Regions from separate parts of the Streptosporangium becharense genome, predicted to be linked through region 3. Evidence: riboswitches for the same ligand, from Rfam matches in the RefSeq annotation. Region 3 holds a riboswitch; each other region holds the start of a gene.

Region 1 (5,142 bases), 2.7 Mb from region 3:
ATCGACCTGGGCCTGGAGAAGTGGCCGCGGATCACCCTGTACGGGTCGGTCTCCGAGGCGCTGGGCGAGGAGATCACGACCGAGACCCCCCTGGAGCAGGTCCGCAAGCTCGCGGACACGCGGGGGGTCCACTGGGAGCCGAAGTGGGGCCAGGGCAAGCTCGTCCAGGAGATCTTCGAGGCTCTCGTCGAGCACACGCTCGTCCAGCCCACGTTCGTCATGGACTACCCGCTGGAGACCTCCCCGCTGACCCGTCAGCACCGTGACAACCCGCTCCTCACCGAGAAGTGGGACCTGATCGGGTTCGGCACCGAGCTCGCGACCGCCTACTCGGAGCTGGTCGACCCGATCGAGCAGCGTCGCCGCCTCACCGAGCAGTCCCTGCTCGCTGCGGGCGGTGACCCGGAGGCCATGCAGCTCGACGAGGACTTCCTCACCGCGCTGGAGTACGGCATGCCGCCCACCGGCGGTATGGGGCTGGGCATCGACCGGCTCGTCATGGCCTTCACCGGTAAGAACATCCGCGAGACCATCCTGTTCCCGCTGGTCAAGCCGGCGGGCTGAGCCGAGCGGACGATCGGGCAGGAGTGCCGGCCCCGGCGGGGTGAGGCCCCCGCGCGGCGGCGCCGCACCTCGCGCACCGGCCGGTGCGCCGCGGTGTGTGAGGCTCCCGTGCGCACGGCGGCGCCGGATCGGTCGACGACCGATCCGGCGCCGCGTCCGGGATGGAAGCGGCGCCGCCCGCGGAGCGCGCGATGGCGGCCCAGTAGTGACTCAGCGGCGCCTCAGTGGCGCCGGCGACGACTCAGCGACCGCGGTGCGCGGAGGCGGCCGGTGGGTCGGTCGGGTATTTCGGTCGTTCGGTGTGCGAGACCGTGCCCGGTGGCCGGCCGTGCTTTCCGGCTGTCCGAAACAGAGCGGATCCCGTCCTCGTGACCTTCGGCGGCGCGCGTACGCCGGGTCGGCGCGGGCCGGGGCAGGCGGGCCGGGTCCCGGTCGGCCCGATGTGTCCGTCGCGGGCGTGGTCGTTCCCCTAATTACCGTCGGGTCGCCGAACGACATGGGAACCATATTCCGCCGGTGCCGCATACCGCGGGGTATCCGGGCGGCGCCAAATGATAATCATCGAATGCCGCAAAGGCAGCGTGCGGTCTTCCCATTGCGGGGCGTTTTCCCGGGGGGCGTCAAGGCCGTGACCGCAGGCCGCGCACTACCGCCGACGGATCGTTTCTTCCGGAAAACGGGACCCGGTCCAGGCCGTGGACCTGCGAGGATCTCCGCGCGTGCGGCATGGCGAAAGATTGTTCTGTGAGGGTCGTTGCTGCCGCGCGCCGACGACGGCCGGGCCTGTGCCTCGGCCTTGTCGGGACTTAGTGCCAAAGGCGGCGACATATCATCAGTACTCCATGTTGTACGTACTATGTCAATAGTGGCCGCGTGTCGTGAAGAGCGGAACTTGACGACCTTTGAACATGGCGTTTACCGTTCCTGACGGGCGGTATTGATTCCCGGCGTCTTCACGTCCGGATTCCTGAGCGGGGGGAGTGACTCCAGATGGCATATCCGGAAGTGGATTCGCGCCATGGCGACAGCCCCGTGGGCCCGGGCGACATCGATCTCAGTGATGACGATCTCGTGCTTCTGGCGGAGCTCGCCAAGGGTGTCACCGTCGACAGGGTGGGCCGCCGCCTCGACATCAGCGGCCGGACCGTCAGGCGCAGGCTCAGGGGCATCTGCGACCGCATCGGCGTCGCCACGGCCATCGAGGCCGTGGCCTGGGCGGCCCGCCGCCGTCTCATCTAGGGCCCTCACCCTTTTCCTCCGGGCATCGCGCCCGTGGTCGTACGCGCCACCACAGGGCCGTACAGGGGGGGTCGGGGCGTCCCCGGGCCCGACCCGACCGGCGTTCCCCGCCGCGCCGCGGCGCCGTCCGCACCCACGGCGTCGGAGGTCTCCTGCCGCAGCGGCGGCGGCGGTCGGCCGCGCCCGGTCATGCCGCTTTCCCGGGAACTCGCCCCCGGCCGCGGCCCGGTCCCGGCCCGGGACCCGGGCGCCGGAAGGCACACCCCGCCGGCGGATGGCCTGCCCGCTGGCGGGCAGGCCGGATCAGTCGGCGATGCGGACGCCGCCGGCGAAGGGCCGGTTCTCGATGCTGGCGATGTGGATGACGTCCCCGGTGCGCGGCGCGTGGACCATCAGGCCGCCGCCGAGGTAGATCCCCACGTGGTGCAGGTCGCTGTAGAAGAACACCAGGTCACCCGGACGCAGCTGGTCCTTGGAGATGTGGGTGCCGGCGGCCCACTGGTCGCCGGTGTAGTGCGGCAGGCTGATGCCGACCTTCTGGTAGGCCCACATGACCAGCCCGGAGCAGTCGAAGCCGTTGGGCCCCTCCGCACCCCAGATGTACGGCTTGAGCTGCTGGGTGAGTGCCCAGCGGGCGGCCTCGGCGGCCTTGCCGCTTCCGGGGATGGGCACCTCGACCTTCACCCGGGCTCCCCGGTTGCTGGCGGCCCGGGTGCGCACCTCGCTGAACAGGTCGCTCTCGACCCGCGCGACCAGCCGCTCGATCTTGCTGCGCTTCTTCCCGATGTCGGACAGGAGCTCCTGGACCTCCTCGGTCCTGGCCTTGGCGGTGGCCTGCGCCTGCCTGGCGTCCTCGATCGCCCGGCTCAGCTGGGCGACCTCCTCGCTCTGCTGCTGCTGGAGGGCGTAGGCGGTGGTGGCCTGGTCGAGGAAGGAGTCGGGATCGGCGGACTGGCTGAAGGCGAGCCCGGAGGTCAGCTCGCCCGCCATGTAGCTGCTCTGCGCCAGGAGCGCGGCCTTGTCGCGCTTGATCTTCAGCTCCGACTCGCTGGTGGCGAGGGTCTTCTTGGCGCTTTCGGCGGCGCGCTGCGCCTGCTTGAGCTTGACCCGCCCCCCGTTGTACTGCTCGGTGAGCGTGCCGATCTCGTCGTGGAGTTTCTCGGCCTGGTCGGCCAGCTCCTGGAGGCTGGGCCGGGGGTCGGCGGTGGCCGCGATGAACGGGGTACCGAGGGTCAGGAGCGCGAAGGCCGTCCCGATGATCGCGATACGGCGGCGGAGCCTGCGCGATGTGCGTTCTCGACCGCGGGCATCGCTGCCCGCGTGCTCTCGTCCGCGGTCGCGCGTGCGCTTCACCAGAAGGCTCCTCTTCTCCTCGGCCGCCTACCGGGTTAGCTGACGGGTTCGGGCCGGAGGCAGCCCTACCGGGTGCGCCGGTGGCACTCGGATTCACCCCGGGGACTTCATGGAGAAGTGTGGGTCCCCGGCTCCCCCGGGGGTGGGGGATTCGGCGGGTCAGGCTTTCACGTCTCTGACATCGAGCACGGACATTAGTGCAACGGAGGTTCCTGCTCAACCAGAACTGTGAACTTCGTAGAGCTTGCGCAACTGAAATGTCACGGGAGCATCACATCGCTTCAAGATCCACATGCCCATTACGCTGCCTTTATCGTTCCCGTGACGCCTGTGGCCCCCGGTCTCCCCAGGTCCGCGGGCGTACCGAAGATGAGATCGGCCACATTGCGTGGTCTCGCCGGAGGCGGCGCGGCAATTCGCCGGTCGGCGGCCATCTCGGAGCCGGAGCGGGAGTGTTATGGATGAGCCGTAATTAGGGTCCGCCGAGGACGTACGCTGATCAGTCATGGACCAGGTTGCGGAGCATTCCCCCGTCACGGCCCCGGGCGCCGTCGCCGGGGGACGGCCCTCCCGATCGGGGGGCGAGAAGACGGAGCGGGACCCGGCCGGCCCCGGTGCCACCGAGGTCGTCGTCCGCCGTGCCCGCACCCCCGACGTCCGCGCCATCCGCAGGCTCGTCGACACCTACGGCGGGGCCGGGCCGCGGCTGCTGGAGAAGGCCACCGTCACCCTCTACGAGGACATCCAGGAGTTCTGGGTGGCCACCGACGGGGCGGGCCGGGTCGTCGGCTGCGGAGCGCTCCACGTGCTCTGGGAGGACCTCGCCGAAATCCGCACCGTCGCGGTCGACCCCGACTGCCGGGGGATGGGGATCGGCCACCGGATCGTCTCGGCGCTCATCCGCACCGCCGTGGAACTCGGCCTGCGCCGGGTCTTCTGCCTGACCTTCGAGGTCGATTTCTTCGCCCGCCACGGGTTCCGGGAGATCCAGGGCACGCCCGTCTCCCCGGAGGTGTACGCCGAGCTCCTCGCCTCGTACGACGAAGGCGTCGCCGAGTTCCTCGACCTGGAGCACGTCAAGCCGAATACCTTGGGCAACACCCGCATGCTGCTTCATCTGACACGCGAGCCGGACTTTCATGACGGCGGGGCTGACTCAGTGGAAAGGTGACTGTTGATACCTATATCGATACCTTGTGCAGCAGCAAGCATGTGAGTCTACATACGCCGCATGCGCAGTCTAAGTGAGGTGACGCGGTGAGCACCGGACAGCCGCCGTATCCACAGGATGATCCCGAGCGTGATCGCAACCCCTCGGGACAGCCGGATTACGGGCAGCACAATGTGGGCCGAGCCCCCGGCGGGCACGACCCCGATGTGACAGTTGTGGGATACCGGTCGGAGGGCGCGCAGCCGAACACCGGTCCAGGACAGACCCAGCCCGGCTACGGCCAGCAGCCCGGGTACGGGCAACAGGGTTACGGTCAGCAGGCCCAACCCTCCTACGGTCAGCAGGCTCAGCCTGGTTACGGCCAGCAGCCCGGCTATGGTCAGCAGGCCCAGCCTGGTTACGGCCAGCAGCAGGGTTACGGTCAGCAGTCTGACTACGGTCAGCAGGCCCAACCCTCCTACGGTCAGCAGGCTCAGCCTGGTTACGGTCAGCAGCCCGGCTATGGTCAGCAGGCCCAGCCCTCCTACGGCCAGCAGCCCGGCTACGGCCAACAGGCTCAGCCCGGTTACGGCCAGCAGCCCTCTTACGGTCAGCAGGCTCAGCCTGGTTACGGTCAGCAGTCTGACTACGGTCAGCAGGCCCAGCCCTCCTACGGCCAGCAGCCCGGCTACGGCCAACAGGCTCAACCCGGGTACGGCCAGCAGCCCTCCTACGCCCAGACGCCCTCTTACGGCCAGCAGGCCTACAGCGGTCCCCCCGGAGCCCCCGCCCCCCTCGCGGAGTGGTGGCAGCGTCTGGTGGCGCGGTTCATCGAC
Region 2 (5,142 bases), 190 kb from region 3:
TTGGCGGAACGCTTCCTGGACGCCCAGGTCGACGGGCTGGCCGTCGTCTCCTCCGACGGCGGCCTGGACGTGGCCACCCGGGCCGCCGCGGCGGGGGTCCCCGCCGTCTACGTGCACCACCGCCCCGATCGCGCTCGCACGCCGCTGGTCGCCGCCGACAACGAGGCTTCCGTGCACGCCGCGGTCGAGCATCTGCGGTGGCACGGTCACCGGCGGATCGCCTTCCTGACCGGTCCCGACGATGTCGGTCCGGTGGGCGAGCGCCGGCGCGCGTGGCAGGAGGCCGTCGCCCCCCACGAACGCGAACCCCGGCTGCTGCGCTGCGACTTCTCGCGTGCCGCGGCGGCCGCCCTGGTGCAGCGCCTGGCCGCCGAAGACATGCTGCCGCGGGCCGTCATCGTCGCCACCGACGAACAGGCCATCGGGGTCCTCTCCGGTGCCTCGGCCGCCGGCCTGGCCGTGCCCGACCGGCTGGCCGTGATCAGCTGCGACGGCGCGCCGGAGAGCGCCTACACCGCCCCCTCCCTGACCGTCGTCGCACAGCCCCTGGAGGCCATGGCCCGATACGCGGTGGACCTGCTCTTCGACCGCGCCGCACCGCCGCCCGCGCTCCACGCACCCCTCATCCCGCGCCGCAGCTGCGGATGCGTCGTCCCCGCGGCCGGACCGCCCGGGTGAACGATCGGTGATCACTGCGGCGGCCGTCCCCTGTCGCCCGTCTTCCGTCCCCCGTCCTCTGTCGCCCGTCCCCGTCCCTGTCCCCGTCCCCGGAGCAAGGCCGGACGTCACCGGCGCCCGTGTCACGCACGCGGTAGGCCGTCCCCGATCCGGGGAAGACCCTCCTGACACGAGCGGAGGCGACGATGACGGGCACAGAGGTGAACCACCCGCTCTTCGCACGGTTCTACGCCCGCATCAGCCGGGTGGTGGAACGCGGCGGCCTGGCCGAGCGCCGGGAGGCGCTGCTGGCCGGGCTCAGCGGGAAGGTCGTCGAGGTGGGTGCCGGGAACGGGCTGACCTTCGCGCACTATCCTCCGACCGTCACCCGGGTGCTCGCGGTCGAGCCGGAACCGCGGCTGCGGCGGCTCGCCCGCGACAACGCCCACCGGGCCCTCGTCCCCGTCGACGTCGTCGGCGGTCTCGCCGACCGGCTTCCGGCGGAGGATGCGAGCTTCGACGCCGCGGTGATGTCGCTGGTGCTGTGCTCGCTTCCCGACCAGGCGTCGGCGTTGCGGGAGGTGCGACGGGTGCTCAGGCCCGGAGGAGAGCTGCGCTTCCTCGAACACGTCCTGGCCGACTCGCCCGGCATGATCCGCGTTCAGCGCCTGCTGGACGCCACGGTGTGGCCGCGCCTGTTCGGCGGGTGCCACACCGGCCGTGACACCGCGGCGGCGATCGCGAGAGCCGGGTTCACCGTCGAGCGGCTGGAGCGCTTCCTGCTGCCCCGGGTCCGCACGCCGCTGTCCTTCCTCATCCTCGGCGTGGCGCGCCGGTAGGAGCCGGTGAGAGACGAGCCCCGCCTCCGGCGCCTCCCGCCGGTGGGGAGACGCCCCCACCCTCGGACCTCCCGCCGGTGGCGGACGAGCCCCGTCCTCGGCGTGGCGTGCCGGCGGGCGACGGACGCGAAGGATCCCTCCGCAGCCCCAGCGGTCAGGAGCGGACGAGGCGGGCGATGGCGGCGGACGCCTCCCTGACCTTCTCCTCGGCTTCGGCGCCTCCCTTGGCGGTGGCCTCGGCCACGCAGTGCGCCATGTGCTCCTCCAGCAGGGAGAGGGCGAAGGACTGCAGGGCCCGGTTGACCGCCGACACCTGGGTGAGGATGTCGATGCAGTACTTGTCCTCCTCGACCATCCTCTGCAGGCCACGGGCCTGACCCTCGATCCGGCGCAGTCGCCGCAGGTGGTCCTTCTTGTTCTCGGCGTATCCGTGCATCGTTTCTCCTCACCTCGGCCTCTCCCGGCCAACACCCTACCCCTGAGGGGTATTCCGCCGGTGCGGGCCGGGTCTGCGGCGGCCACCGGTTCCCGTCGGGCCGACGGTCTCACGACATCGGATTCGGCGGAAGGCCCCGCGGCCCCGGCGTCGGCGGCCGGAGCCGCGGGGCGGCGGGCGTGCGTCAGTACATCGAGATGTGCGGGTGGTCGAAGTGGTTGGCGGTGACGCTGCCGCGGTCGGACATGGCGCGCCAGCCGGAGCCGTGGTTGATGCGCTGGCGCCAGATCACGTACTTGACGCCGAGCCGGTCCTTGTTCTTGATGGCCCAGGCGGCGATCTCGTCGCCGAGCTTGAGGTTGGCCGCCGAGGGCATCGCGCCGCCGGTGCTCATCATGAAGTCGCAGGCACGGCCCAGGGGGTGCTCGCCGCCGTCCTGCGTGGAGCGGTAGCAGCCGACCGTGTACGGCAGGTCGAAGCGGCGCATGACGGCGTCGCGCATGATCCGGGTCCGGTCGGTGATGTTCTCGGCGCCGGTGGGGCTCTGCGCGACCCAGGTGCCGTCGGCGCGGCGGCCGGAGCCGAGGGGTGCGATCAGGCCGAGCTTGCCCTTGATGTCGCCGACGGCCTCCTTGGCCTCGTCGCGCCGGGCCCGGGCCTCCTTCACCTCTTCCCGCGTCTCGCCGGTGAGCTGGACGGCCTTCTCTACGGCCTCCTTCCTGCGGTCGACACCCGCGGCGAGGTCCATCAGGTGGGCACCCTGCTCTGCGGCGAACCGCTCCATCACCGCGGTGCCGCCCAGATCGGGGGTGAACAGCACCGCGACGGTGCTCTGCGCGCCGCTCGGCTGCGAGGGCGGGGTCACGGCGGCGGCCTTCTCCCTGGCCTCCTCGTAGACGGTTTCGGCCTTCCGCAGATCCTTCCTGGCGACCGCTTCGGCCTGCTGCGCCTTCTTCAACTCCCCGCGCTTGGCGGCGTACGTCTCGGCGAGGCTGCCGACCTTCTCCTTGAACCTGGCCAGGTCGGCGCGGAGTTCGGTCTCGGCCGGCTTGGGGGCCGCGAGCACCGCGTCCGCGTGGCCGAGGGCGACCGCCGCGGCGGCGAGGGCGGCGAGGGCGGCGGTCGTCCGGTGACGGGACATGGGGGACGTGACAGTCACACGTTTTCCTCTCGTCTGCCGACCGGGTTAGCTGACGGGTTCGGGCTGGAGGAAGCCCGTCCACGGGTGTGGATTCACCCCGGGTGAGGTGGGTCCCCGGTTCCCGGGCGAGGCGCCCGGGATTAGGCATATCGGCTGTTACAGCCGAGGCAGAACGGAGCTTAGTGGTAAATAACCGGTCATGTGAACCCAATCCACCATAAAACAGTGATCGACTCGCGATTGACTACATAACCCCACAAAACGGACTATGCTCGCCGGGGTGCCTTCCCTCCAGGCGTCGCCCGGCCGGTTGAGGCGGGATCGGCGGGCCGTCGGAGGGTGATCAGGCCACACTCCACACGTCCGGCGTGGACTCACGGCGGCGTCCGACACGCTTCCCGCGGTCACGCGCGTTCACGGTCACGCGCGTTCACGGTCACGCGGCGGAAGCGGTGAGCAGGCGACGGGCGTGGGCGATCGCGGCCGGGGTGTCGGGGAAGATCAGGCCGTCGCGGCGCAGGTGGCCGGCGACGCCGAGGGTGACCAGCACCTGGTCATGCCGGGGACGGACCCCCGAGAGCAGGACGACGATGCCTCGGCGCTCCAGCCGGGTGATGGCGTCGCCGAGCACCTGAGCGCCCGTGGCGTCGAGGGTCGAGACCCGGGACATGCGCAGGATCACGACTCGGACGTCGGCCACCTCGGACAGCTCCAGCAGGAAACGATGGGCGGCGGCGAAGAACAGCGGGCCGTCGAACCGGTAGGCGACGATGTGCTCGGCCAGCAGCCGCCGTTCTTCCGCGTCGTGGTCACCGGTCTCCAGCGGCACCTGCTCCAGTTGCGCCGTACGGGCGACCGCGCGCAGGGCCAGCACGACCGCCACGCCGACGCCCACCGCGACCGCGGTCACCAGGTCGAAGACGACGGTGACGGTGAAGGTGAGCAGGAGTACGAGGCCGTCGGAACGGGTGGACCGGGCGATGGCGCGCAGCGAGCCGACCTCGACCATGCGGACGGTGGTGGCGATCAGCACCCCGGCCAGCGCGGCCAGCGGGATCCGGCCCACCAGCCCGCCGGCCGTGAACACGATGACGGCGAGGATGACGGCGTGGGAGAGCGCGGCCAGCCGGGAGCGTGCGCCGGCCCGGACGTTGACCGCCGTGCGGGCGATCGCCGCCGTGGCCGGGACGCCACCGAACAGTGGGACGACGAGGTTGGCGATCCCCTGCCCGAACAGCTCCCGGTCGGGGTCGTGCCTCTCACCCACGCTCATCGCGTCGGCCACGGTGGCGCACAGCAGGCTCTCCAGCGCGGCCAGCGCCGCGACGGCGAGGGCGGGCGGCAGCAGTGCGGTCAGGGTGGCCGGGTCGGCGAAGGCCAGGGACGGCGCGGGCAGCCCGGCCGGGATCGCGCCGATCGTGGCCACGTCCAGCGGGGCGACGGCGGCCACCGCGGTGGCCCCCACCACAGCGACCAGGGAGAACGGGATCGCCGGCCGCACCCTCGCGCCGACGAGGATCAAGGCGGTCACGGCCAGCGTCATGATCAGGGGTACCGGACGGGGGTCGGCGACGTAGCGGCCGAAGGCGTCCGCGGCCGTCTGCCACACCTTCTCCCCCGGCGTGCCTTCCACCCCCAGCGCGGCGGGTATCTGCTGGAGCGCGATGACGACCGCGATCCCCGCGGTGAACCCCTCCACGACCGGCGTGGGCAGGTAGCCGGCGAGACGGCCGGCCCTGACAGCGGCCAGCGCGATCAGGATCAGTCCGGCCAGCAGCCCGACCGTCAGGACGCCCCCGACGCCGTGCCTGTGCACGATCGGCACCAGCACGACGGTCATCGCACCGGTCGGCCCGGACACCTGCAGGTTACTGCCACCGAAGATCGCGGCCAGCGCCCCGGCGACGATCGCGGTGACCAGTCCGGCCTGGGCTCCCAGGCCCGAGCTGACTCCGAAGGCCAGGGCCAGCGGCAAGGCGACGACCGCGACGACGAGACCGGCCACCAGGTCCCTGCCGGGGTCGCGGCGCGCGGGCCCCCAGTCGGAGCGGGCCGGAAGCAACCGCGGC
Region 3 (5,142 bases):
GACCGGCTCCACCGCGGTCGTCACCGGCGCCACCAGTGGCATCGGCCTGCCGACGACGCTGGAGCTGGCCCGCCACGGCGCCAGGGTCATCCTGACCGCGCGAGACCCGCAGCGGGGCCGGGCGGCGCTCCAGGCGATCCGGTCGGCGGTCCCGGAGGCGACGGTCGAGGTCGGTGAGCTCGACCTGGCCGATCTGCGGTCGGTGCGCGCGTTCGCGGCGACCGTCGAGGAGCCACTGGACCTGCTGGTCAACAACGCCGGAATAGGCATGACCCCCCGGCGGACCACCGCCGACGGGTTCGAGGCCCAGTTCGGCACCAACCACCTGGGCCACTTCGCGCTGACCGGGCTGCTCCTGCCCCGCCTGCTCGCCCGCCCGGGAGCGCGGGTGGTCACGGTCTCCAGCGACGCGCACGCCCTGGGCACGATCGACTTCGACGACCTGGGGCTGAAGCGCCGGTACAACCGGTTCTCCGCCTACGGACGTTCCAAGCTGGCCAACCTGCTGTTCGCCACGGAGCTGCAGCGCCGCGCCACCGCCGCCGGGGTGGACCTGCTCAGCCTGGCGAGCCATCCGGGTGCGACGGCCACCGGGATCGCGAAGCTGGGCGTCCTCACCCGCCCCGCCGGTGTCCTGATGCGCCTGGTGATGCGGTCACCCGCCGAGGGTGCCGTGCCCTCCCTCTACGCCGCGACCTCTCCCGAGGTGAAGGGCGGCGAATTCGTCGGCCCCGGCCTGAAGGAGATGCGCCGCTCGCCGAAGGCGCTGGACGCGGCCCTGGCCGCGCGGCTGTGGGAGACGTCGGAGGAGCTGACCGGCGTACGATTCGAGGTGGCCCGACAGCACTCGTGATCCACCGGAGGCACCTTGCGTCTCGACCCCCTGCGGGAGCGGGCGATCCTCGACGCGACCTCGGAGCTGCTGTCCGAGGTCGGATACGACCGGATGTCCGTCGACCAGATCGCCAGGCGCGCCAGCGCCAGCAAGGCGACGATCTACCGTCGCTGGCCGGGCAAGGAGGCCCTGGTCGTCGACCTGGTCTGCAACCACCTGCAGGTCGACGCCCCGGCCCCGCCCGACACCGGGACGATGCGCGGTGACCTGATCGAGGCCGTGACCGGTTTCTGCCGGACCCTGGAACAGAAGCACTCCCTGATCTTCGGCCTCTTCCCGGCCCTGCTCAACTCTCCCGAGCTGGCCGCCGCCCTGCGCGACCACGTGCCCAGGGCCGACATCACCGGGACCACGCCGCTGCTCGACCGCGCCAGGGAGCGCGGCGAGCTGTCCGGCCGCGTCGATCCGGCGGAGATCAAGAAGATCACCGAAGCGACGGTGTGGTATCGCCTGTTCTTCACCGGCGACCCGCTCGACCGGACGTTCGTCGAGGAGACGGTCGACCGGATCCTACTTCCGCTCATCCGCGCCTGGTCGGCCGCCGGGACCTGAGGCGCACCAGGCGGCGCGAGCGCACCGCCGGGTGCCCTCGGCCGAGAGCGGAGCATCCCGTCCGGAGGTACCCGGACCGAGAGCGGAGCATCCCCGGTGCCCCCGGACCGAGAGCGGCCCTCCGGTGAGGGCGGATCGCCATGACCGTCCCATGGGTTTCATGGTGCGGCACGTACCATCGCCATACTTTTTACCATCGAAATGGTGTTCGAACAATCAGCGATCATGGAAGGGGTGTCCGGAAACGGCCCGGCAGGGTCGCCCACACCCTTCCACGAAGATCGTCCGGCGGGCACGGAACACCTGGATCCCCGTCGCCGCAGGGGTTTCCGGCCACGACGCCCTGACCACCCGGGCCGCCGGACACGACGACTCCGACGCCGGATCGCCCCTTCGGGACCCCTCCTCCGTACCCGGCGACGCCCCGTTCTACCCCCCGTTTTCGGACGTACTACCAAGCGACGGCAATGTGTCGTGTTTGTAATCCTCTGTCCGAATCACGTACCTTCGTCCTGTTCATGACGAACGCCTAGGTCTTCCGAGGCCTGAGCATTGCCGTCACATTGCCCGACCGCGTTCCGCCCGGACGATCCCGTCCCGGTGAGCGCGGCCGCCGAATCCGCGACACCCGTCGCGGAACCGGGGAACCACGTTCCAGGGGTGAATCAGCGCTCGTACGCGCTGTAGGGCACTTCCCAGCCCGAACCCGTCAGCTAACCCGGTAGGCGGAATGGAAGCGAAGCAAGGAGCTGAACCCCCGCATGGCCAAGCAGTACCCCACCCCCAACGCCCCCCGCCTCACCAAGCTGGTCCTCGGCGTGTCCGTCGCCGTCGTGAGCGGCATCACCGCCCCCGCGGCGCTCGCCGACAGCCACTCCCCCGTCGCCGCCCCTCCGGCGGAGTCCGTCAGCACCGCCAAGAACGCGCCCGTCGCGAAGACCCCCCTGGAGATCCAGGCGGAGAAGCTGCCCAAGGTGTCGGCCGGCCAGGTCCTGGAGCTGGCCTCCAAGCAGATCGGCGTCCGCGAGAACGCGCAGGGCGGCGGGACCAAGTTCCACAGCTGGTACATGGCCTCCCAGCGCGCCCGTGAGACCGTCGCCCGCGACGGCGGCAACGTCCGCGCCTACGCCAACGCCCCCTGGTGCGCGATGTTCGTCTCCTGGGTCGGCGAGCAGGCCGGCATCCGGCCCACCATGGGCTGGGACGCCTACACCGTCACCCACGCCAAGTGGTTCAAGGCCAACAAGCACTGGGGCCAGGCCGCCAAGCCCGGCGCCGTGGTCTACTTCGACTGGAACGGCAGCAAGGACATCAGCGCGATCGACCACGTCGGCTTCGTGAAGAAGGACAACGGCGACGGCACGATCACCACGATCGAGGGCAACACCGGCGAGGGCCGCGTCGAGCAGCGCGTCCGTCCCAAGTCCCAGGTCGTCGGCTACGGCTACCCGGTCTACGCCGGATGACCCGTCCGCTCCACCCGGCGCGACACGGGCCGTGCACACACCGCCGGCCCCCGGCATGACACGAACCGCCGGCCCGCCCGCATGACACGGGCCACGCGTTCGCCATCGCCCCACCCGGCGCATCCGGTGCCGCGCGGACCGCTCGCAGCCGGTCCGCCCGTCGCATCCGGTGAACCGCAGGCCACCCGCGTGTTCCGCCCGGCGTAGCCGGTGCCGCACGGGCCGGCCCACCGTGCTCCACCTGATATGAACCGGGTACGGCATGATCCGTTCCCCTCCGCACCCGGTGAACCCCCACGGCCTGCCCCGCTCCCGCGGCGGCGACGCCGGCCTCGCCCGGCACGGCGCGCGACCCGCGCCGTCCGGCGCACCGCCGGATCACAGCGCCCGGGGGCGCCGCTCGACCGAGCGGCGCCCCCGGGCGCTGTCGCGCGTGGGCCGTGGTCACAGCCGTCGGGCGGGTTCCTCCACGGGCTCGTCCCCGCGGGCCAGCCCGGACGCCTCGGGCACGTCGGGCACGCGGGCCGGGTCGGAGCCGACGTCGACGGGACGGTTGTCCCGGTCGACGAACACGATCTTCGGCTTGAGGTCGCGGGCCTCGTCGTCGGTGACGAGCCGGTAGGCGATGATGATCACCAGGTCGCCGGGCGAGATGAGCCTGGCCGCCGCGCCGTTGATCCCCACGATCCCACTGCCCCGTTCCCCCTCGATGACGTAGGTGCTGAGGCGGTTGCCGTTGTCGATGTCGACGACGTCCACCTTCTCGCCCGGCAGGAGGTCCGCCGCGTCGATCAGGTCTCGGTCCAGGGTGAGTGAGCCGACGTAGTGCAGGTCCGCCTGGGTCACCGTGGCACGGTGGATCTTGCTCTGCAGCATGGTGCGGTACACGTGGTGTCCTTCGCGATCGGGGAAACGGATCGGGCGGTGGTCGGAGTGAGCCGCGGGTGACGGTCGCGCTCGGCCGGGACGTTCCGCGTGCGCGACGGACGGACGTCTCCGTCGGCGGATCGCCGGTGAACGATGTCCGTCGAAGCCGCCCCGGGATGGGACGCCGATCGGAGAGTGCGCCACACCCCTCCGGAAAGGCATTCAACCGAGCCACGTCATGACGCTGCCCGGACGGTCGGCGGCGAATCGGAGACCGAAGGCATGACGACCGATGTGATCATATTCCACGGCCGTCACGACGGGCCGCCGGACGTGACCGGCCATACCCTTCTGCGGTCCTCCAGCGGCCCGAGGGCCGTCCGACGGCCACCCGCCATCGGCGGAGAGCGGCACCCCCGGTTCACCGGCGCTCAGATCGGACCACGCGGTTCACCGAGGCCGAGCCGGACGCCGACGACCGGACCGGACCACGTGGTTCCCCCACGCCTCAGGGGTGATCCGCGCGGCTCACCCGCACCCGTGAACCCCGAAATGCCCTGACTGTGCGTGCATGTGATGGGAGCGCTCCCAAGTCACCATATGGGGCGTATATCCCCTAATTCGCCGACCATCCCTTCAAACCGAGCCAGATGTAACGGTTGAGTTTCGGCATATTGACGCCTTGGTTGCCGATCGTCCACGCTTCGTGGGAGCGCTCCCAAAGCACATTGAGTACACCGCACCGTGGACGACACGTCATTCGGGGACCGGTCCGCGGTGTCACCTCCCACTGATTCGGGCGACCACCTGAGAGGGGTCCGGAATGTTGAACAGCAAGCGGCAGGGCAGGCTCGCCGCGGTCGCGGTCATGGCGGTGACCGCCCTGGCCATCACCTCGTGCGGCTCCGGCGAGCCCGCCGGTTCCACCGCGAGCGGCGGCGCCGCGGCCGAGCCGGTGACCATCACCGTGCACACCTTCGGCGGTGGTGAGAACTTCGGCTACGACAAGGCCGTGGAGAAGTGGAACGCCGAGCACCCCAACATCCAGGTCAAGTACCAGAACCTGACCGACCGTTTCGAGGACGTCTACCTGCCCCAGCTGCTGCAGAAGCTGCAGGCGGGCAGCGGCGCCGCGGACATCGTCGGCATCGACGAGGGTGCCATGGGCCTGATGAAGGCGCGGTCCCAGTTCTTCGCCGACCTGTCGCAGTACGGCCTGGAGAGCCGCAAGGCGGACTTCCCCGCGGCCAAGTGGGAGAACGGCCTCAACAAGGACGGCAAGCTCTTCGCGCTCGGCACCGACATCGGCGGCATGACCATGTGCTACCGCACGGACCTGTTCGAGAAGGCCGGTCTGCCGAC
Region 4 (5,142 bases), 1.1 Mb from region 3:
TCCCGACGCGGAGGGCCTGGGCCGGGAGTTGATCGACCGTTACGCCGAGCCGCACCGCCGCTATCACACCACCGCCCATCTGGAGGCCGTGCTGGCCCACGTCGACGCCCTCGCCCACCATGCGGACAACCCCGACTTGGTCCGGCTGGCGGCCTGGTTCCACGACGCGGTCTACGACCCGCAGCGAGGCGACAACGAGGAGCGCAGCGCCCGCCTGGCCGAACGCGCGCTGCCGGAGATGGGGCTGCCGCCGGAGGCCGTGGCCACGGTCGCCCGGCTGGTCCGGCTCACCGTCACGCACGACCCGGCTCCCGGCGACGCGGATGGCGCCGTGCTGTCGGACGCCGATCTGGCGATCCTGGGCGCGCCGCGGGAGATCTACGCCGCCTACGCGGCGGCGGTGCGCGAGGAGTACGGGTTCGTCCCCGAAGACGCCTTCCGGAAGGGCCGGGCCGCCGTGCTGCGCTCACTGCTGGAGCTACCCGCGATCTTCCGGATCGCGGACCTGGAGGTCGCCGCGAGGGCCAACATCCATGCGGAGCTTGAGCGGTTGTGATGGTTTACCGTCGTAACCAAACAGCATCCCCCAAGCAGTCTGTGGTAATTTGCTGAAGTCTGGTGGATTTAAGGAGTGAGTCGATGCTCGCCCAGCAGCGGCAGCAGGCGATCCTGGAGAAGGTGCGCGGCAGCGGCGGCGTCAGGGTCGCCGACCTGGTGCGGGAACTCGGCGTGTCCGACATGACGATCCGCCGCGACCTGGAGGTCCTGGCCGAACGCGGCCTGGTGAAGAAGGTGCACGGCGGCGCCACCGCCGCCGGGCCCGGATCGACCGAGGAACCGGGGTTCGCCGCCAAGTCGGCCCGTCAGCAGCCGGAGAAGGAGGCGATCGCCCGCCACGCCGCGCGGCTCGTCCAGCCCGGCACGGCCATCGCCCTGTCCGCCGGGACGACCACCTGGACGCTCGCGCACTTCCTGACCGAGGTGCCCGACCTCACCGTGATCACCAACTCGATCCGGATCGCCGACGTCTTCCACCGCTCTCCCGGGGGCGACCGCACGGTCGTGCTGACCGGCGGGGTTCGCACCCCGTCGGACGCCCTGGTCGGCCCGGTCGCGGTGACGGCGATCCGGGGGCTCCACGTCGACACGCTGTTCCTCGGGGTGCACGGGATGAGCACCCGCGCCGGGTTCACCACACCCAACCTGCTGGAGGCGGAGACCAACCGGGCACTGGTCGCCTCCGCGCACCGGCTGGTCGTGCTCGCGGACCACACCAAATGGGACACGGTCGGGATCAGCACGATCGCCGAACTGTCCGAGGCCCACGTCCTGGTCACCGACTCCGGCCTGCCCACCGAGGCCCGCGAGGAACTCGCCGCCGCGGTGGGCGAGCTGATCATCACCGAACCGCAGCAGGAGAGCGAGGCCCTGAGCCGATGAAGCGCACCGTCACCCACCTGGCCGACGGCCGCGAGCTGTTCTACTTCGACCGGCGGGACGACGCGGACCGCGGCGCGATCGACGAACGCGACCTGCCGCCCCGCCCGCCGGCCTCGGAACTGCGTTACGACCCGCTCACCGAGGAGTGGATCGCGGTCGCCGGTCACCGTCAGGGCCGCACCTTCCTGCCACCGGCCAGCGAGTGCCCGCTGTGCCCGTCCCGCCCCGGCCGGCTGACCGAGATCCCGTCCCCCGACTACGACGTGGTGGTCTTCGAGAACCGCTTCCCGTCCTTCTCCACCCAGCCGGGGGCGTACGAGCAGGTCGGTGGGTTGAGCGAGGTCCGCGCGGGGGCGGGCCGCTGCGAGGTGGTCTGCTTCACCTCCGACCACGACTCCTCCTTCTCCCGGCTCTCCCCCGAGCAGGTCGAGCTGGTCATGGAGGCGTGGATCGACCGCACGGCGGAGCTGTCCGCGGTGCCGGGCGTGGAGCAGGTGTTCTGCTTCGAGAACCGGGGAGCGGAGATCGGGATCACGCTGGCCCACCCGCACGGTCAGATCTACGCCTACCCGTACGTCACCCCGCGCACCAGGACCACCCTGGAGGCGGCCCGGCGCCACCGGGAACGGACCGGCGGCAACCTGTTCGCCGACGTGCTCGCCGCAGAGCGGGAGGCGGAAGTCCGGGTGGTCGCCTCGAACGAGCACTGGACGGCCTTCGTCCCGGCGGCGGCGCGCTGGCCCGTGGAGGTGCATCTCTACCCGCACCGCCGGGTGCCCGACCTGGGGGGTCTGGAGCCCGCCGAGCGGGCCGCGTTCGGGCCGCTCTACACCGACGTCCTGCGTCGCCTCGACGGGTTGTTCGACATGCCGATGCCCTACATCGCGGCCTGGCACCAGGCCCCGGTGAACGTCGGCCGGGATCTGTCGTACGCGCACATGGAGCTGTTCAGCATCCGGCGCGCGGCGAACAAGCTGAAGTATCTCGCCGGATCGGAGTCGGCGATGGGGGCGTTCGTGAACGACGTGCTGCCGGAACAGACAGCACATCTTTTGCGCTCCGTTGTCACGAATTAATCACCGATAGGCATCAAGTTAAGGTCGCAGGAGTATTGGAATACCACTATTATCCTTCCCACATCAGCACTAACTGCTGATATGCCTAATCCCAGGCGCCTCGCCAGGGAGCCGGGGACCCACCGCATCTGGGGTGAATCCACATCGATGGACGGGCTTCCTCCAGCCCGAACCCGTCAGCTAACCCGGTAGGCGGAAGGAGAGGAGAGTCGTGGCGGCCTCGTCCACCACGTTCCGTCGCCACGCGGTCTGGGTTCTCTGCCTAGGTGCTGCCGCGGCGTTCACCCTCGGTGCCCCCACCGCGGGCGCGGCCCCCAAACCGACCGAGGCCGAACTCCGTGCCGAGCTGGCCAAGCTCGGCAAGAAGGTCGACAAGCTGATCGAGGTGTACGCCGCCAAGCGCGCGGCGCTCGGGAAGGCGCAGAAGGCCGAAGCGGTCGCCAAGAAGAACCTGCAACGGGCGGAGACCGCCTACACCGACGCCAAGAAGCAGATCAGCTCGATCGCCCAGATCCGCTACCAGACCAGCGCGGAGAGCCTGCCCGCGATGTTCTTCGCCTCCGACCTGAGCGGTGCGGCGATGATGGAGCAGCTCACCGCCGAGCAGAGCGCCCACCTGGAGGGGTTCGCCGGCCGCCTCGACGACAGGGAGGAGGCCGCCGAGGAGGCGGCCCAGCTCACCGACGAGATCAGACAGGAGGCCGAGGAGGTCCAGACCCAGCGCGACGAGGTCGAGGACCTGATCGACGACATCAAGGGCAAGCTCGACCGGCTCGTGCCCGTCGGCTCCGGCCGCCGCGCCGACGGCACCTGGATCCCCCAGCTGCCCACCGGCGCCGACAACATCACCGACCGGACCCGGATCATGCGCGACGCCGTCATACGCCGCTTCGACCTGCCCTACACGGTCGGCTGCTACCGGTCCACGCAGGACGGCGGCGAGCACCCCCTGGGCCGTGCCTGCGACTTCATGATGAGCACCGGCGGCGCGATGCCCTCGGCGGCCAACCTCAAGCTCGGCGACGAGATCGCCGCCTGGGCCCTCAAGAACAAGGCCAGACTGGGCGTCAAGTATGTGATCTGGCGCCAGCGCATCAACCACGGCTCCGGCTGGCGCTTCATGTCCGACCGCGGCGGCGTCACCGCCAACCACTTCGACCACCCGCACATCTCGATGTACTGACCATGCGGCCCCGGAGTGGCGCGAACGGCCACGACACCGCCACCGGTCCCGGCCGGCCTGCCGCCCCGCCGGGCGGGGACGACCGGCGAAAAAAGGTATGACAACGGCGGGACGTCCCGACAGGATGGAGAACCATGACCGACACCCGGATCGATCCCCCCTTCATCGCCGACGAAGGCCCGATGCTGCACGCCTGGCTCGACTGGCACCGGGAGACCCTGGCCGTCAAGTGCGCGGGGCTGACGGAGGAGCAGTTGCGCCTGCGCTCGGCGGAACCGTCCACGTTGTCGCTGCTCGGCCTGGTCCAGCACATGACCGACGTCGAGCGCAACTGGTTCCGCAACGTGCTCAACGGTGAGGGCACCACCGGGATCTACTACTCCGACGACGATCCCGACGGCGACTTCGACACTCTGGAGACCCCGGTCGACCAGGTGTTCGAACGGTGGCACGGAGAGATCGCGCACGCCAGGAAGCTGTCGGCCGGGCTGCCGCTGGACGAGGTGGGCAAGGCGCAGCGCCGCGGCCAGGACGTCTCGTTGCGCTGGATCCTCGTCCACATGATCGAGGAGTACGCCCGGCACAACGGGCACGCCGACATCATCCGCCAGCGGATCGACGGGGTCACCGGCGAGTAGCGGACTCCCCCAGCGCCTCGGCGATCACCTGGTCGAGGTTGGCCAGGTTCGCCGGGCGGGCCGTGGCGGCCTCCGCGAAGCGTGCGAGCAGGCGGGCGAAGGTCTCCCGGTCGGATTCGTCCCAGTCGGCCATCAGGCCGTCCAGGTAGGTCCGCCGGTGACGGACGACGACGTCGAGCACCCTGCGGCCCCGGTCGCTGAGTGTCAACCGGGCCCGCCTGGCGTCGACCGCCGACTCCTCGCGCTCCACGAACCCCGCGCCGACGGCGTCGTTGACCAGCCTGCTGGCGGTGGACGGGTCGACGTCCAGTTGTTCGGCGACCGCGCCCACGGTCACCTCGGGCACGTCCAGGCTGAGCTTGTGCACGGCGTGCACGACCATCACGTTCGACATCTGCACCGGGCGCTGGGGTTCCCCCGCCCTGCGCGGACGCAGCGGCCGCGCCCATATCCGGCGCAGCCGGAACAGCGCCACGTCGATCAGCGCTCCGGGCGTCCCGTCGTTCACGGCGCCACCGTCAGCCGGAGAGGCGGACGGGGTTGACCAGGTCGGCGTACATCAGCAGACCGGCCATGATGATCATGACGAAGGCGATCGCGTAGGTCAACGGGAGCGCCTTGGCGATGTCGACGTGGCCGGGCGTGGGGCGGCGGGTGACGCGCGCGAAGCCCCGCTTGAGGCCCTCCCACAGGCCACCCGCGACGTGGCCGCCGTCCAGCGGGAGCAGCGGGAGCAGGTTGAACAGGCCGATCGCCAGGTTGAAGCCCGCCAGCAGGTTGATGAAGATGACGATCTTGTTCTCCA

Evidence for each region. Region 3 has a riboswitch for cyclic di-AMP ahead of F4562_RS29525 (CHAP domain-containing protein). Riboswitches for the same ligand answer to the same signal wherever they lie in the genome.
Region 1: it holds a riboswitch for cyclic di-AMP, as region 3 does, so the genes downstream of both, F4562_RS18230 (C40 family peptidase) here and F4562_RS29525 (CHAP domain-containing protein) in region 3, are expected to answer to the same signal.
Region 2: it holds a riboswitch for cyclic di-AMP, as region 3 does, so the genes downstream of both, F4562_RS30315 (VldE C-terminal domain-containing protein) here and F4562_RS29525 (CHAP domain-containing protein) in region 3, are expected to answer to the same signal.
Region 4: it holds a riboswitch for cyclic di-AMP, as region 3 does, so the genes downstream of both, F4562_RS25240 (coiled-coil domain-containing protein) here and F4562_RS29525 (CHAP domain-containing protein) in region 3, are expected to answer to the same signal.

Annotation. Positions count from the first base shown of each region.
Region 1 covers NZ_JACHMP010000001.1:4,135,469-4,140,610, forward strand. Annotated here, with positions in the region: gene lysX (bifunctional lysylphosphatidylglycerol synthetase/lysine--tRNA ligase LysX) at 1-564, shown strand, start outside; gene F4562_RS18225 (helix-turn-helix domain-containing protein) at 1,570-1,803, shown strand; gene F4562_RS18230 (C40 family peptidase) at 2,107-3,156, opposite strand; cyclic di-AMP (ydaO/yuaA leader) riboswitch at 3,165-3,323, opposite strand; gene F4562_RS18235 (amino-acid N-acetyltransferase) at 3,662-4,327, shown strand; gene F4562_RS36395 (RDD family protein) at 4,414-5,142, shown strand, end outside.
Region 2 covers NZ_JACHMP010000001.1:6,983,594-6,988,735, reverse strand. Annotated here, with positions in the region: gene F4562_RS30330 (LacI family DNA-binding transcriptional regulator) at 1-678, shown strand, start outside; gene F4562_RS30325 (class I SAM-dependent methyltransferase) at 864-1,496, shown strand; gene F4562_RS30320 (metal-sensitive transcriptional regulator) at 1,651-1,932, opposite strand; gene F4562_RS30315 (VldE C-terminal domain-containing protein) at 2,117-3,091, opposite strand; cyclic di-AMP (ydaO/yuaA leader) riboswitch at 3,095-3,230, opposite strand; gene F4562_RS30310 (SulP family inorganic anion transporter) at 3,510-5,142, opposite strand, start outside.
Region 3 covers NZ_JACHMP010000001.1:6,788,825-6,793,966, reverse strand. Annotated here, with positions in the region: gene F4562_RS29535 (oxidoreductase) at 1-853, shown strand, start outside; gene F4562_RS29530 (TetR/AcrR family transcriptional regulator) at 869-1,447, shown strand; cyclic di-AMP (ydaO/yuaA leader) riboswitch at 2,049-2,190, shown strand; gene F4562_RS29525 (CHAP domain-containing protein) at 2,209-2,913, shown strand; gene panD (aspartate 1-decarboxylase) at 3,358-3,801, opposite strand; gene F4562_RS29515 (ABC transporter substrate-binding protein) at 4,604-5,142, shown strand, end outside.
Region 4 covers NZ_JACHMP010000001.1:5,737,749-5,742,890, reverse strand. Annotated here, with positions in the region: gene F4562_RS25255 (HD domain-containing protein) at 1-556, shown strand, start outside; gene F4562_RS25250 (DeoR/GlpR family DNA-binding transcription regulator) at 640-1,440, shown strand; gene galT (galactose-1-phosphate uridylyltransferase) at 1,437-2,516, shown strand; cyclic di-AMP (ydaO/yuaA leader) riboswitch at 2,589-2,725, shown strand; gene F4562_RS25240 (coiled-coil domain-containing protein) at 2,728-3,699, shown strand; gene F4562_RS25235 (DinB family protein) at 3,834-4,337, shown strand; gene F4562_RS25230 (MarR family winged helix-turn-helix transcriptional regulator) at 4,324-4,845, opposite strand; gene F4562_RS25225 (M50 family metallopeptidase) at 4,856-5,142, opposite strand, start outside.